3 regions of the Streptomyces sp. CA-111067 genome follow, and region 1 is predicted to be linked to each of the others. Evidence: riboswitches for the same ligand, from Rfam matches in the RefSeq annotation. Region 1 holds a riboswitch; each other region holds the start of a gene.
The links. A riboswitch is a leader RNA that binds a small molecule or an ion and turns the genes downstream of it on or off. The one in region 1 is predicted to bind cyclic di-AMP.
Positions count from the first base shown of each region.

Region 2: linked by a shared signal. The riboswitch ahead of ACQPW6_RS01880 (C40 family peptidase) and the one ahead of ACQPW6_RS16135 (peptidoglycan DD-metalloendopeptidase family protein) in region 1 are both predicted to bind cyclic di-AMP.
Region 3: linked by a shared signal. The riboswitch ahead of ACQPW6_RS32140 (M23 family metallopeptidase) and the one ahead of ACQPW6_RS16135 (peptidoglycan DD-metalloendopeptidase family protein) in region 1 are both predicted to bind cyclic di-AMP.

Region 1 covers NZ_CP192103.1:3,723,680-3,728,378, forward strand. The annotation lists gene ACQPW6_RS16125 (PrsW family intramembrane metalloprotease) at 1-162, shown strand, start outside; gene ACQPW6_RS16130 (hypothetical protein) at 301-600, shown strand; gene ACQPW6_RS16135 (peptidoglycan DD-metalloendopeptidase family protein) at 724-1,899, opposite strand; cyclic di-AMP (ydaO/yuaA leader) riboswitch at 1,912-2,084, opposite strand; gene ACQPW6_RS16140 (N-acetylmuramoyl-L-alanine amidase) at 2,493-3,218, shown strand; gene ACQPW6_RS16145 (HNH endonuclease signature motif containing protein) at 3,366-4,699, opposite strand, start outside.
Region 2 covers NZ_CP192103.1:434,548-439,246, forward strand. The annotation lists gene ACQPW6_RS01870 (ATP-dependent Clp protease proteolytic subunit) at 1-52, shown strand, start outside; gene ACQPW6_RS01875 (hypothetical protein) at 59-376, shown strand; cyclic di-AMP (ydaO/yuaA leader) riboswitch at 784-952, shown strand; gene ACQPW6_RS01880 (C40 family peptidase) at 956-1,438, shown strand; gene ACQPW6_RS01885 (ATP-binding protein) at 1,462-1,890, opposite strand; gene ACQPW6_RS01890 (helix-turn-helix domain-containing protein) at 2,152-3,006, shown strand; gene ACQPW6_RS01895 (DUF397 domain-containing protein) at 3,051-3,284, shown strand; gene ACQPW6_RS01900 (8-amino-7-oxononanoate synthase) at 3,362-4,534, opposite strand; gene bioB (biotin synthase BioB) at 4,693-4,699, shown strand, end outside.
Region 3 covers NZ_CP192103.1:7,237,707-7,242,405, forward strand. The annotation lists gene ACQPW6_RS32130 (M16 family metallopeptidase) at 1-358, shown strand, start outside; partial or broken gene ACQPW6_RS32135 (IS5 family transposase) at 378-1,396, opposite strand; cyclic di-AMP (ydaO/yuaA leader) riboswitch at 1,673-1,828, shown strand; gene ACQPW6_RS32140 (M23 family metallopeptidase) at 1,843-2,661, shown strand; gene ACQPW6_RS32145 (GntR family transcriptional regulator) at 2,847-3,533, shown strand; gene ACQPW6_RS32150 (HPr family phosphocarrier protein) at 3,653-3,934, opposite strand; gene ACQPW6_RS32155 (GNAT family N-acetyltransferase) at 4,113-4,699, shown strand, end outside.

The DNA of each region.
Region 1 (4,699 bases):
GAGGCCGAACTCCTGCACCACCTGTGGCACCGCCGTTCCTGCGCCCAGCCCTCCCTGGCCGAATCCACCTGGACCCTCCGCCCACCCCCACCTCCCTGGCCCGCACGATGGCCCCCCTACCCACCCCACCAACACGCCCCACCGGGCGGCCGGCACCTGTAGGCGATCCAGCACCGGCCTCCGCCCGTACCCCCGGCGGCCGGCTGCACGAGGGCCTCCGGCGGAGGGGTGTCGGGGGTGGGGGTTAGCCTCGGGGTGGGCTTTCGGGTGGCGGGGGTCTTTGGGATGGAGGAGGACGGGATGGGTGGGATTCCCGCTGGTGCGGTGGCGGCCGGGGGTTTGATCGGCGGGTACGGGGTGGCGCGTTGGACCAGGCGGCGGGAGCTGGGCGGGGTGGCGCTTGCCGCGGCGGGGGCGGTGGCTGCGCGGGAGTGGCGGGAGCGGGCCGGGTCGCCGGCTGCCGTGGTGCTCACCGGGGCGTATGTGGCCGCGTTCGCCGGGTCGCACCCGCTCGCCAAGAAGGTCGGCTCCTGGCCGGCGGTCTTCGCCGTCGCCGGGGGGATGGCCGCGGCCTCGTGGGTGCTGGCCGGGCGCAAGTAGGGCTGCCTTGCGCGCTCGCGCGGGGTCCTCGGGGCGGAAAATCCGACGGCCCTGGCGTCGGGGGGACTTCGCCAGGGCCGTCGGGTTCCCGGGGGGACGGGAGTAACGGGGTGGTGCGGTGGGTCAGACGGTCACGTCGTGGGAACGCAGCCACGGCAGCGGGTCGGTGGGCGCGCCGCCGCCGGGGCGGACCTCCAGGTGGAGGTGCGGGCTCGGGACGTTGCCGGTGGCGCCGACCCGGCCGATCGTGTCGCCGGTGGTGACCTGTCCCGAGGTGACGACCATCGTCGACAGGTGGCAGTACCAGAGCTCGGTGCCGTCATCGAGAGTGAGCACGACGCGGTAGCCGTACGAGCCCGCCCAGCCGGCGGACGTCACCGTGCCGCCGTGGACGGCGTGCGCCGGGGTGCCGGTGGGGGCGTCGAAATCCTGGCCGGTGTGGCTGGTGGCCCAGGGCGAGTCGGACTCGCCGAAGCCCGCCGTGAGGGTGTAGGACGCGACCGGTTTGACGTAGGACGCGGCCAGTTGGGCCAGGCGTTCGGCCTCCGCCTTGGCTGCCGCGGCGGCCTCGGCCTTCGCCTTCTCCTCGGCGGCGGCCTTCGCCTGGGCGGCCTGCTCGCGCACCTTCTGGGCGGCGGCCTCGCGGGCTGACTGGTCGGCTGCGGCCTTCTCTGCGGCCTCGCGCTCGGCGCGCGCGACTGCCTCGCGCTGGCGGGCGACCTGGCCGAGTATCCGGGTGCGGAGCGCTTCGCCGGGCTCGACGGCCGTGGGGACTCCGGCGGGCGTGTCCGTGGTGGCGGCCGGGTCGGAGTCCGGGGCCGGGTCAGGGTCCGTACGGTCCTGGGCCGCATCCTGGCCGTCCGCCGCACCCCGCACAGGCTGTACGGGGGTGTCCGCGGCCGGGGTCGCGGCCTCGGGCAGCTCCTTGACGGCTGACAGCGCAACGGAGTTGGGGACGCCCGGCGACTCGGGCACGCCGACCGCGTCCGGTGCGTCCAGTACGTCGGGGCCGGGCGCCTCGCTCACGTCGCTCAGGTCCGGCGCGGCCAGCGGCGCCGGCGCGGACTCCGCGGCGACGGCCACACCTCCCGCCCCGACCGCGGCCATCGCCGCGACCCCGAGCACGGTCGTGCCACGGGCGAGATTGCGCTGCCGGGGCAACCGGTGCCTGCCGCGCAGATCGTCCAGGTAAGCGGCGGCGTCGGGCGTTTCGGACGCGGGGAACTCGTCCCAACCACCGGCTCCGGCGGACTCGGCCTCCGGAGCGGGTGGAGCGTAGGCAGGCTGGTTGGACGCCACGGCGGGCGCACTCCTTTCCTTCCTTCTCGCCTACCGGGTTAGCTGACGGGTTCGGAGCAGGAAGGTCTCCTACGGGCCTGAGTGCTGCCCGATTCACCCCATTGGACCCCTCCTGAGCCGTGGGTGACGGCGTACAGAAGGGCGGGTCCCCGGTTCCCGCGGACGGGATTCGGCAAGCGCACGGTGCCGCCTGTTCGGCGACGGTGACGACCGCGCTGCGTTATCGAACGTTAATAGAGCCGGAGGCGAATTCCAAGCCGAATCCAAGAGTTGACGGCGGGAACCAACCGGCCACATCAGTCGTAGTAGGGGTATAGCGGGCAAGTGGTGTGGCTGGGCGGTGACAGGAGCGTAAGTCAGTTGTTATCGGAGGGGGTTGAGATGGCTACCTTGAGTGAGTAGGTGGCGGTGGCGCGCCTTGTGGGCAAGGGGCGCGGGCGGCAGACGGGCCGGGTGCCAGCGGTCTGGACCTCTGCCAATTCGCGAAGCCCTTGGCAGGTCAGGGGGCCGGGTCGCACGATGAACGAGCCCCACGTTCTTGTCATGCACTCGCCCCACCGTGCTGACGCCTGCCCGCCCCACAGGGAGCCCCCATGCCCAGCTCCAGCCACTCCCCCGAATCCCGGTCCGCCGAGAGCTCCTCGCCCGGCTTCTCGGCCGAGTCCTCAGCCGACTCACCGGCCAACTCCTCCTCCGCCAGCCGCCGTTCGCTGCTGCGCGGCGGCCTGGCCCTCGGTGCCGCCGCCACCGCGGGCCTGGCCGGCGAGCTGTGGCCCGGCGGCAGGACCCGTGCCTCGGCCGCCACCCGCACGGCCCGGCCGGCCGCCGGCACCGTCGACTACCCGTCGGCCACCTGGGCCCCGGCCAGCACCGCCAACTACACCGTGGCCAACCGGCCTTCGACCTATCCGATCAACCTGGTGGTGATCCATGTGACCCAGGAGACGTTCAGCGACACGATCAAGCTCTTCCAGGACCCGGCGCACGCCGCCACCTCGCACTACGTCGTCAGGTCCGCGGACGGCGCGATCGACCAGTGCGTGCGCGAGCACGATGTGGCCTGGCACGCGGGCAACTGGGACTACAACACGCGCAGCATCGGCATCGAGCACGAGGGCTGGGTGGACCAGCCCTCGTACTTCACCGCGGCGATGTACCACGCGTCGGCCGCGCTGACCGCCGAGATCTGCGACAAGTACGGGATACCCAAGGACCGGCAGCACATCATCGGGCATGTCGAGGTGCCCGGCACCGACCACACCGACCCCGGGCCGAACTGGGACTGGGTGCGGTACATCCGGCTGGTCAACGGCGGCTGACCGGCGACGCGCTCGGGGTGGCCGGCGAGCGGCCGCCTGGCACGGGCGCCGGCCGCCTGCCCGGGCGCGCGGCGGGCTGCCCGGATGCGCGGCGCCCTGCCCCGGGTGCGGCCGGAGCCGGCCTGCCCTCGGCGCCGAGCCGCCGGCTCAGTTCGCGTTGCCGGAACGCAGCCGCACATGCCGCTCGCGGGCCAGCTCAAGGAGGACGGACCGCAGGGCGTCGCGGGTCCGGCCGCGGGTCTTGATGGCGTGGCAGTTGGGGCAGAGGGCGATCATCTGGCTGGGGTGGTCCCGGCCGCCCAGGCCCAGCTCCACGACGTGGTCCACCTCGAGGATGGCCGCGCCGGCGGTGGTGACGTCGGCGGGCTGGCCGGTGCAGGTCGGGTTCTCGCAAGCGCCGTCGCTCCGCTTGAGCACGGCTTTGCGGGCCGCGGCCAGCCGTATGGGGTCGCTGCCGGTGGCGTCACGGCGCGGGGCCTCGCCGGCCTGGCGCCGTTCCCGCTCCCGGCGTTCGGCCATCCGGCACAGCCGGTCGTACTCGGCGGCCCGGGCGCGCATGGCCGCGGCTTCCTCGGCGGCGGCCGAGAGGGCGGCGGGGTCCGCAGGGACGGGTGGCGTCGCGGCCGGCTGATCGGCCGCGCCGCCGGTCCCGGCCTCGCCCCCGGTCCCATCCCCGGCACCATCCCCGGGCCCGGCCGGCGGTGGCGCGTCGTCGGCGACCCCCTCGTCGTAGAGGCCGACCTCGGTGAGCAGTTCGCGGTGGTCGAGCCCGTCGAAGTACGTCTCCAGCAGGGTGCACAGGACGGCGAGGCGGGTCTCGCCCGAGCGCCGCAGCAGGTCGTGGTAGGGGTCGGCGAGGCCGCCGGTGGGCTGGTTGGCGGCGAACCAGCGCCGTAGTTCGGCGTCGCCGTGCGCGCTGGGGACGGCGCCCTCGTGATCGCGCAACTCCCACAGGCCCGCCCGGTGCAGGGCGGCGATCGGGTAGTCGGGCCGGGGGCGTTCGTTCCGCTGCCCGTGCCGGGCCAGCAGGCCGCCGACCGCCTCCTGCGTCTCGTCCCACGGCAGCAGCCGCCGCGCCCCGTGCCGGGCCCGCCCGATGGCCCACAGCAAGGTGATCGGCTGGTAGAGCGCGGGCCCGCGCCCGGACGCCCGGTTCACCGTCAACCCGGCTATGCGGGCGAGCAGTTCCTCGGCGCCGTCCGAATCCGCCGGCCCACCCGAGACCACCGTGTAGTCGAGGCGGCGCAGCAGCGCGGCGACCGTGGCGTCGCCCCCCACGAACTCCTTCGCCGTCAACCGCTCCCGCCCCGGCAGATAGCCGTGCGCGACACCGACGATGGCCTTGGAGTCGTACAGCCTGCCGCCGTACGACAGCAGGTAGCGCTGAGCCCGCCGGAACCCGTAGTCGCGCAGGAACTGAGCGCGCCCGAGCCGGTCGCACTCCGCCACCGCCTCGTCCACCTCAAGCCTCGTGATGTCTC
Region 2 (4,699 bases), 3.3 Mb from region 1:
GGACCGGGTGACGAGCAGCCGCAAGTCGATCCCCGCGTACCGGCCGCGGTGAGCCGCGGTGGTACCCGAACTGCCGCCGCTGCCCGCCCTGACCCGGTCGGAGGGCGAACTGATCGACAGCTACCTGGAGATCGTCGACCTGCTCGGCCGGATCAACCCGTCGCGGACCGCCGACACCTACAGCGCGCTGCGGGCCGCCCAGGCGCTGGTCGGCCGGGCGGCGGAGCTGCGTGACGCGCTGGCCACGATGCACCTGCGCGGCGAGTCCGCCTTCCACCACGCCACCCTCGGGCGGGCGCTGCGGGTGCTGGACGGCGAGCGCCGGTCGTCGCTGGTCGTGGTGGCGCCGGAACGGGCTCCCGGGCCGCCGGACTGAACCGCCAGACGTACCCGCCGGGGACCGGCCGGCCGAGCGGCGTCGCACCGCCGGTCGATCGCCGGGCCGGTCACTCAGCGGCAGGGGGTCCCCCGCACGGCGGTAGCGGCCACCTCCGTTGGGGTAGCCGGAAGCCGCCGGAAACGCGGCGTCCGACTTGCGCGTGGCGGCTTGACGCCGACCCGCGGATATGAGCCGCGCGCAGGTCAGGCGGTGCGGTAGTCGCACCGGTCGGGCTTTCGCGAGCGGACATTCACTCGATCGGATGACATGTGACGAGCATCACATAGCGCGTTTCCCGCCCGGTCGCGGCGGCCGGTGTGCGTGACGATCCGTAGTGACGACAAGCCCCCGCCGCCGTGGCGGGGCGGTCCGCGCGGAAGCCCAATCCCGCCGGCGCGCGGATGCCAGGTCGCGACTCGAGTGCAACGGCGGGAGCGGAGGACCCAGGCACGACGGGGCCGGTCCGGAACGCATCCGGGCCACTCCTTGGGGTGAAGCCGCAGCACGCGGCCGGGCATCTTCGCCTGCCCGAACCCGACAGGTCATCCTTCGCAGGCTGACGACGAAGGGTTGCGCATGACCACGCCCAACCGCGTGTCCACCCGGCTGACCCGGATCGGCGCCGCTTCCGTCCTGACCGCCGCCGTGGTCGCCGTACCACCGCTGCTGCCGCACACCGCGCAGCGGGCCGAGGCCGCCACCCAGGCCGCCAAGGCGCTCGGGGTCGCCGCCTCGAAGAAGGGCTCGCCCTACCAGTGGGGCGCGGCGGGCCCCAGCCGCTTCGACTGCTCCGGGCTGACCCTCTACTCGTTCAAGCGGGCCGGCAAGACCCTCCCCCGCACCGCCGCCGCGCAGTACGGCAGCACCAAGCACATCTCCGCCGGCTCCCGCCGGGTCGGCGACCTGGTGTTCTTCCACAGCGGCTCGGCGAGCTCCTCGGTCTACCACGTCGGCATCTACGCGGGCGACGGCCGGATCTGGCACGCGCCCAAGACCGGCGCCCGGGTGCGGCTGGAGAAGATCTGGACGGGGGGTGTCTGGTACGGGCGGGTGGGCTGACCCGCCGGGCGGCGCCGGTGCGGTCAACGCACCGGCACCGCCCAGGGGATCATCACCCAGACCGTCTTGCCGCCCTCGTCGGTCGGCGTGACCTGGAGCCTGCCGCCGGACTCCGCGGTGAGGTGACGGATGATCACCATCCCGCGCCCGTTGTCCTGCTGCACGGCCCCGGGTAGCCGCTGCGGCCAGCGCGGGTGGCTGTCGGTCACGCCGATGTGCAACCGCTCACCCCGCTCCCACCGGACGTCGATGGTGAAGGTCGGGGACATGCCCGAGGTGTGCAGCACCGCGTTGGTGGCCAGCTCCGAGACCATGAGCCGGACCGAGTCGGTGGCCGGGTCCCCGTCCGGCATGCCCCAGTCGGTGAGCAGCCCGCACACGTAGCGGCGGGCCGTCGTCACCGACGCCGGCTCGCTCGGCAGGGTGATGGACGCTTCCTGAAGATCTGCCATCGCGACACAGTCCCTTTCCCGCCGTGACCGGGCTCCGGTGCGTGGCGGCCGTCCGATGCGGGCCCGGAAGTGGGCCCGGATGCGGCGGGTTCGCGCCAGAGTGCCACTAATCGTGCCGCCATTGCCGGTGTCGCACAGCACAATGCATATATCTGTCGCTCAAATCGGTGAACTCTGCTACGTGAGAACGCATTAGGTCGGCACACTGTCGTAACGGTTCCCATACCGTCACACCGCGCACTTCTGGAGGTCCGAAGCACCATGGAACGAATGCCCGCCGTACGCCGGCGCAGGCTCGGCGAGGAGCTGCGCCGGCTACGTGATCTGGCCGGTCTGACAAGTGGGGAGGCGGCCCGGCTCGCGGGCTGGCACCAGTCGAAGGTCAGCCGGATCGAGACCGGCCGCAGCAGCGTCAGCGCCGAGGACGTCACCGTACTGCTCGACGTCTACGCGGTGCGCGACGAGGACACCAGGGAGCTGGCCGACACGCTGGCCGGGCAGGGCCACCAGCGCGGCTGGTGGCACGACTTCCGCGACGTACTGCCGGTGGAGTACCGGGACTTCATCAGCCTGGAGACCGGGGCGAGGCGGGCCAGGTCGATGGAGAACAACGTGGTGCCCGGGCTGCTGCAGACCCGGGCCTACGCCAAGGCACTGACCGGTGACGTCATGCCCGAACTCGGACCGCGCGAGGCCGACGCCCTGGTCGACGTGCGGATCGCCCGGCAGGCGGTGCTGCGGCAGGACCCGCCGCTGGAGCTGTGGGCGGTGCTCGACGAGGCGGTACTGCGCCGCGGTGTCGGCGGCCCCGAGGTGATGGCCGCTCAGCTGCGGGCGCTGGCCGGGGCCGCGGAACTGCCGAATGTCCGGTTACAGGTCTTGCCGTTCGCCGCCGGCGGGCACATAGGAGTTACGGGTTCGTTCGTTGTCTTCTCATTTCCGCGCATTGCCGATCTCGACGTGGTTGTTATTGACCATTTGACGAGTAGTCTCTATGTCGATCGGAAAGAGGATGTCGCAGCGTACGGTGCCGCATTCGCCCGATTGTGTAAGTTTGCTCTTCCTGACGACGAGTCCGTGGCGCTGATCGGTAAGATCGCGGACGATATGTCGTGATAGCCGGGCCCAACGACAGGCGGGCGCACTAAGAAGGGGGCTCCATGGCAGCTCTGTCCCGGTACGTTTCCTCCAGTGCGGCGCTTTCCGGCGTGACGTGGCGGCGCAGCAGCCACAGCACCGCCGCGAACAACTGCGTGGAGACGGCGAGACTCGCCACCGGTCTGCTGGCCGTCCGTGACTCCAAGGACCGGCAGGGGCCGGCGCTGCTCTTCGCGCCCGGCGCCTGGTCGGAGTTCGTGCGGGCACTGAGCGGGGACGAACTCGTCCGGTCCTGAACCGCTCGGTCCCGCTCGCTCCCGCTCGGTTCCGTTCACGCACCGCCCGATTCCGTCCGCGCTCTGCCCGGTTTTGTTCAGCCGCGCGGCGCGGTCCTCGCGATTGCGGCGACCGCCGCTTCGATCTGGCCCTCCGTCAGGTCGCAGCGGGCGGTCAGCCGCAGCCGGGAGATCCCGTCGGGCACGGACGGCGGCCGGAAGCAGCCGACGGCCAGGCCCTCGTCCCGGCAGCGCGCGGCCCAGCGCACCGCGTCGTCGGCCGACGGCGCGCGCACCGAGACCACGCAGGCGTCGGGGGCGGTCACGTCGAGGCCGGCCGCGGTCAGCCGCCGGTGGAACTCCCCGGCCACCCCGCGGGCCCGCTCCGCGCGCTCGGGCTCCCGGCGCAGCACCCCCAGCGCGCCGAGCGCCGCGCCCACCGCGGCCGGTGCCAGACCGGTGTCGAAGATGAAGGTACGGGCGGTGTTCACCAGGTGCTCGATCACCGCGGCCGGCCCGAGCACCACCCCGCCCTGCGCGCCCAGCGACTTGGACAGCGTCGCCGTGCACACCACGTCGGGCGCCCCGGCCAGTCCGGCGCCCCGCGCGGCGCCCCGGCCGCCGTCGCCCAGCACGCCGAGCCCGTGCGCGTCGTCGATCAACAGCCCGGCGCCGTAGGTCCGGCAGGCCGCCGACAGTTCCGGCAGCGGGGCGGCGTCGCCGTCCACCGAGAACACCGAGTCGCTGACCACGACGGACGGCCCCTCGTGCCCCCGCAGTGCTTTGCGTACGGCGTCCGGGGCCGCGTGCCTGACGACCTCGGTGGTGGCGCGGGACAGCCGGCAGCCGTCGATCAGCGAGGCGTGGTTGCCCGCGTCGGAGACCAGCAGGGTGCCGGGGCCGGTGAGCGCGGTGACCGCGGCGAGGTTGGCCGCGTAGCCGGAGGCCAGTACGAGCGCCGCCTCGAAGCCGGTGAACTCGGCGATCTCCGCCTCGAGTTCGGCGTGCAGCGCGGTGCTCCCGGTGACCAGCCGGGAGCCGGTGGATCCCGCGCCCCAGCGCAGGCAGGCGTCGGCGCCGGCCCGGGTCACCTCGGGGTGCCGAGTCAGGCCCAGGTAGTCGTTGCCGGCGAGGTCGAGCAGCGCCGAGTCCGCGGGGCGCGGGCGCAGTTCGCGCCGCAGCCCGGCGGCGGCGCGCACCGCGGCCTGCCCGCCGACCCAGTCGAAGGGCCCCGGCCCGGTGGGCGGCTGCGGTGCTCGCGTGCTGTTCACGGTGTTCCCTGGGGTCGCTGGCCTGCTGTCCGGTACGTCACCAGCAACGTACTGGCCCGCACACCTGTACCCGGTGTGGTGATGCACACACTCCCGGCCACCTCTGTTGTGCGGTCCGCCATTGGCCGCGGGCGCCCTCGTGAGCGAGGATCGCCCTCATGGATC
Region 3 (4,699 bases), 3.5 Mb from region 1:
CACCGGCCCGGCGCTCGCCGACACCTGGCAGGTGATCCGCACCCTCGGCGAGTCGGGGCTGACCGACGACGAGCGCGATGTCGCCGTGCAGAACCTGGTCGGGGTCGCCCCGCTGCGCTACGAGACGGCGTCGGCGGTGGCCGGCACGCTGCTCGACCAGGTCGAGCAGCAGCTGCCCGACGACTTCCAGGCCCAGCTCTACGCGCGGCTGGCGGCAACCGGCACCGTGGAGGCCACGGCCGCGGTCGTCAACGCCTTCCCGCTGGACCGCCTCGTGGTGATCCTGGTCGGCGACGCCGCCACGATCGCCGAGCCCGTACGGGAGTTGGGCATCGGCCCGGTGGAGGTCGTCAACTAGGGACTGTTTGAGGTTCGGATCATGTGGTTGAGGTGAGGAGCTTCAGCCACATGATCGATCCGCGGAGGTGGAGTCCGGCCTCGTAGCTTTCGGGAGACTTGTCGTAGCGTGTGGCCAGGCCGCGCCAGGTCTTGATCTTCTGGAAGCTGCGTTCGACGGTGTTGCGCTGTTTGTAGCGTTCGTTGTCGTAGGTGACAGGCCGTCCGCCGGCTGAGCCCTTGTTCTTGCGGTTGGCCTGCTGGTCGATCTTTTCCGGGATGACCACGGTGATGTGGCGCCGGCGTAAGTAGGCCCGGTTGCCCTTGGAGGAGTAGGCCCTGTCCGCTGCGACGGCCTGTGGTCGGGTGCGGGGGCGGCCGACCGGGCCAGGTATGCGGATCTTGTCCAGGACGGTCTGGAACTGAGGGCTGTCCCCGGCTTGTCCGGGAGTCAGGACGAACGACAGGGGCAGTCCTGTGGCGTCGACCGCGGCATGGATCTTGCTGCTCAGTCCGCCTCGGGACCGGCCGAGCCCGGCGGCGTCCGCCCTGGCCCTGCAACGCCGTCGCGCTGCAGCCCGGTCCGGGTTCGGCGTGTCTGTGCCACTCGTGTCCGCACCGGTCGTCGGCGGATCACCCGCAGCACCGGCGGTTGTCGCGGGAGCGGAGCCCCCTTTTCCTCGGTCAGGGCCTGTTCCAGGGCGTCCAGGGTCTCCCCGGCCACTGCCAGACCTGCCGATTCGTGATGCGCCCGCACGATCGTGGAGTCCACGCTGACCAACTCCAGGCCGACCTGCCGCCGCGCGGCCGCCTCGGCGATCAACGCGTCCATCAGGTCCTGGAACACCCCGGCCTTGGCCCAGTTGCTGAACCGGGAGTAGATGGTGGACCAGGGCCCGTACCGGTCCGGGACATCACGCCAGCCACTGCCGGTCCGGAACCGCCACAGCACCCCGTTGAACTGGTCCCGCACCCGCCGCGGCAACGGCCCGGTGGCCGTCACCGGCAAGTGCAACTCGATCAGAGCCCATTCGGCATCCGTCACGTCAAAACGCGCCACGCACGAGTTCTACCAGCCACCGGCAACAGACCACCGGGCCTCTCAAAGATCCAAACCTCGAACAGCCCCTAGGGCTCCGCCAGCCGGAGTTCGACGTCAGGCCGAACCGGGGCGGGGCATGGGCCCCGCCCCGGTCCGGGTGGCGGATACGGCGGTGCGGCCTGATGTGCGGCCGTGTGGCGTACGCAACATATGAGCCGATCTGTTTGAAGTACGACCGTGTGCCCGGTTAGCGTCAACGACCGTTGCCCGTCCAGCAGTCGCGCCTGGCGGCCCGGGCGCACATCGCCGAGTCCCCGTCAGGGGAGCCGGGGAACCAAGAGTTCCCTGGGGTGAATCGGGACCTTTCGCCCACCACGGGCGGCGGACCCGTAGGAGACCTTCCTGCTCCGAACCCGTCAGCTAACCCGGTAGGCGAGAAGGAAGGAAAGGAGCGACGCCGCTTCATGGCGTTCACCCACCCCCAGCCCCAGCCCAAGTCCGCGTCCCGCGGGAAGCACCGCCGTCCCGGCCGCAGCGTCCTGCGCACCGGCACCACCCTGGCCGGGGTCGCGGTCGTCACCGCCACCGGCGGCCTCGGCGCCAGCGCGATGGCCGCGCCGGGGCAGGCGGAACCGGCCGCCGTACAGCCCGTCTCCCTGGCCCAGGCACTCGACGTGCCCGAGACGCTCGCCGACTCGCTGGCCGCGCAGGCCGACGCGCAACTGCGCGAGGCCGCCGCCAGGACCGAGCGGGCCCAGCACGCCCGCGAGCAGGCGGCCGCAGCGGCGATGGCCAAGGCCGCCGCCAAGGCACAGGCCGCGGCCGTGCACGAGGCGCGGCAGCAGGCCGCCCGCGCCGCCGAGCGCAAGCGGCTGAACTCCTTCGTGCTGCCGGTCGCGCACTCCTACGTCTCCACCGGCTACCTGGCGTCGAGCAATCTGTGGTCGTCCGGCCGGCACACCGGCATCGACTTCCACGCGGCCATGGGCACCGACGTGCACGCGGTCGGCGCCGGCACCGTGGTCGAGGCCGGCTGGGGCGGCTCGTACGGCAACAACATCGTGATCAGGATGGCCGACGGCGAGTACACCCAGTACGGCCACCTGTCGTCGATCCAGGTCACGGTCGGCCAGCGGGTGACCCCCGGGCAACGCATCGCGCTGTCCGGCGCCACCGGCAACGCCACCGGGCCGCACCTGCACTTCGAGGTGCGCACCACCCCCGACTACGGCTCGGACGTGGACCCGGTGGCCTACCTGCGCAAGCACGGCCTGAGCGTCTGACCCGCCCCGGCGGGCCCCGAACGAGGGTCCGCCGGGCCGGCCGGCGTCCGATCACGGCCGCGGCGGCGTCCGAAAAGGGCGGCGCTGTCCCAAAACAATGCCCGAATTCTGGGGCTGCTTTCTGATTCCCGTGCGTGCTGGAATAGAGTCGCGCACAATACGGGGAAAGAACGGAGTCCTGCGATGTGGAATCGGATGTGAACGGCCAGGACGGCTCGGGGCGTCGTATCTCCGCCCAGGTGGTGTGTACGGCCGTCCGCGACGACATCGTCGCCGGCTTCTTCCCGCCGGGCAGCCGGCTCACCGAGGAACTGCTCGCGCAGCGCTACGGCGTGTCCCGGGTGCCGGTGCGCGAGGCGCTGCGCACCCTGGAGTCCGAGGGGTTCGTCCGCACCCGCAGGCACGCCGGCGCCTCGGTGGCGGAGCCCACCGAGCAGGAGGCGGCCGACCTGCTGGAACTGCGCGGACTGCTGGAGCCGCTGGGTGCCGCGCGGGCGGCCAGACGGCGGACCGAGGCGCATCTGAAGGTGCTGCGCGGACTGGTCAGGCTCGGCCAGGAGCGCGCGGTGCAGGGCCAGTTGTCCGACCTGCCGTCGCTGAGCGGCTGGTTCCACGAGACGCTGGCCCAGGCGTCCGGCAGCCCGACGCTCACCGCGCTGCTCACCCAGCTCAGACACAAGATCGCCTGGGTGTACGGGGACGGCAGCGCGGGCCGGGCGGTGGAGGCGTGGGAGGAGCACGCGGCGCTGGTGGACGCGGTGGCGCGCGGTGACGCCGACCGGGCCGGCCGGCTGGCGGCGGTCCATGTCGAGCGCACCTCGGCGGTGAGGACCCTGAAACATCCCGTAAACGCGGTGCGCCGCCGCAATTAACAATCACGCCGTATACAAGACCTGGGAATAGGGCTGCCGTAATTGCGGCTGCTTGTCATCAGGAACGGGCGGGACCCGGCAATCCGGGGGGATTGCCGGGCCCGCTGAATTCCGCTGCGTCAGACCGTCTCGGGCAGTTCTTCGAGCCCTTCTGCGACCAGCTTGGCCAGCCGGTCGAGTGCCGCGTCGGCGCCGTCGGCCTCCGAGGCCAGTACGACCTCGTCGCCGCCCTGCGCGCCCAGGCCGAGCACGGCCAGCATCGAGGCGGCGTTCACCGGGGCGCCGCCGGCCTTGGTGATCGTGACCGGCACGCCGGCGGCCGTCGCCGCGCGGACGAAGATGGACGCGGGGCGGGCGTGCAGGCCGTCCGCCCAGCCGACGGTGACACGGCGCTCAACCATAGTGTTGCCCTTCGGATCGTCTTCAGGTGGTTCCCGGGTCGTACCCGGGGTCGTACCCGGTACGTGAAGTTGTCTAGACCAGTCTCGCACGATCGTCGTACCGCCCCGTCCAGGACCACCCCAGACTGCCCCCTGCCGGTGCCCGTCGCGAACCGGGCGCGCCGCATACGCTGGGGCCATGACGCAAGCGCAGCCGCCGCACCCCTACCCCGTGCACTGGGAGGCGGACGTCGTGCTGCGCGACGGCGGGATCGCCCACATCCGGCCGATCGGACCCGGCGACGCGGGCCGCCTGGTGGGCTTCTACGAGCAGGTGTCCGACGAGTCGAAGTACTACCGGTTCTTCGCCCCCTACCCGCGGCTGTCGGACCGCGACGTGCACCGCTTCACCCACCACGACTACGACGACCGGGTCGGCCTCGCCGCCACCATCGGCGACGAGTTCATCGCCACCGTCCGCTACGACCGCACCGACGCGAGCGGGCGCGCCGTGTCCGGCCGGGCCGGCGACCGGGCCGAGGTCGCCTTCCTGGTGCAGGACGCCCACCAGGGCCGCGGGGTGGCCTCCGCGCTGCTCGAGCACATCGCCGCGGTGGCCAGGGAGCGCGGCATCCGCCGCTTCACCGCCGAGGTGCTGCCCGCCAACCGCAAGATGGTCAAGGTCTTCACCGACGCCGGCTTCACCCAGCAGCACAGCTTCGCCGACGGCGTGGTGCACCTCGAACTCGACCTGGAGCCCACCACCGAGTCGGTGGCGGTGATGCG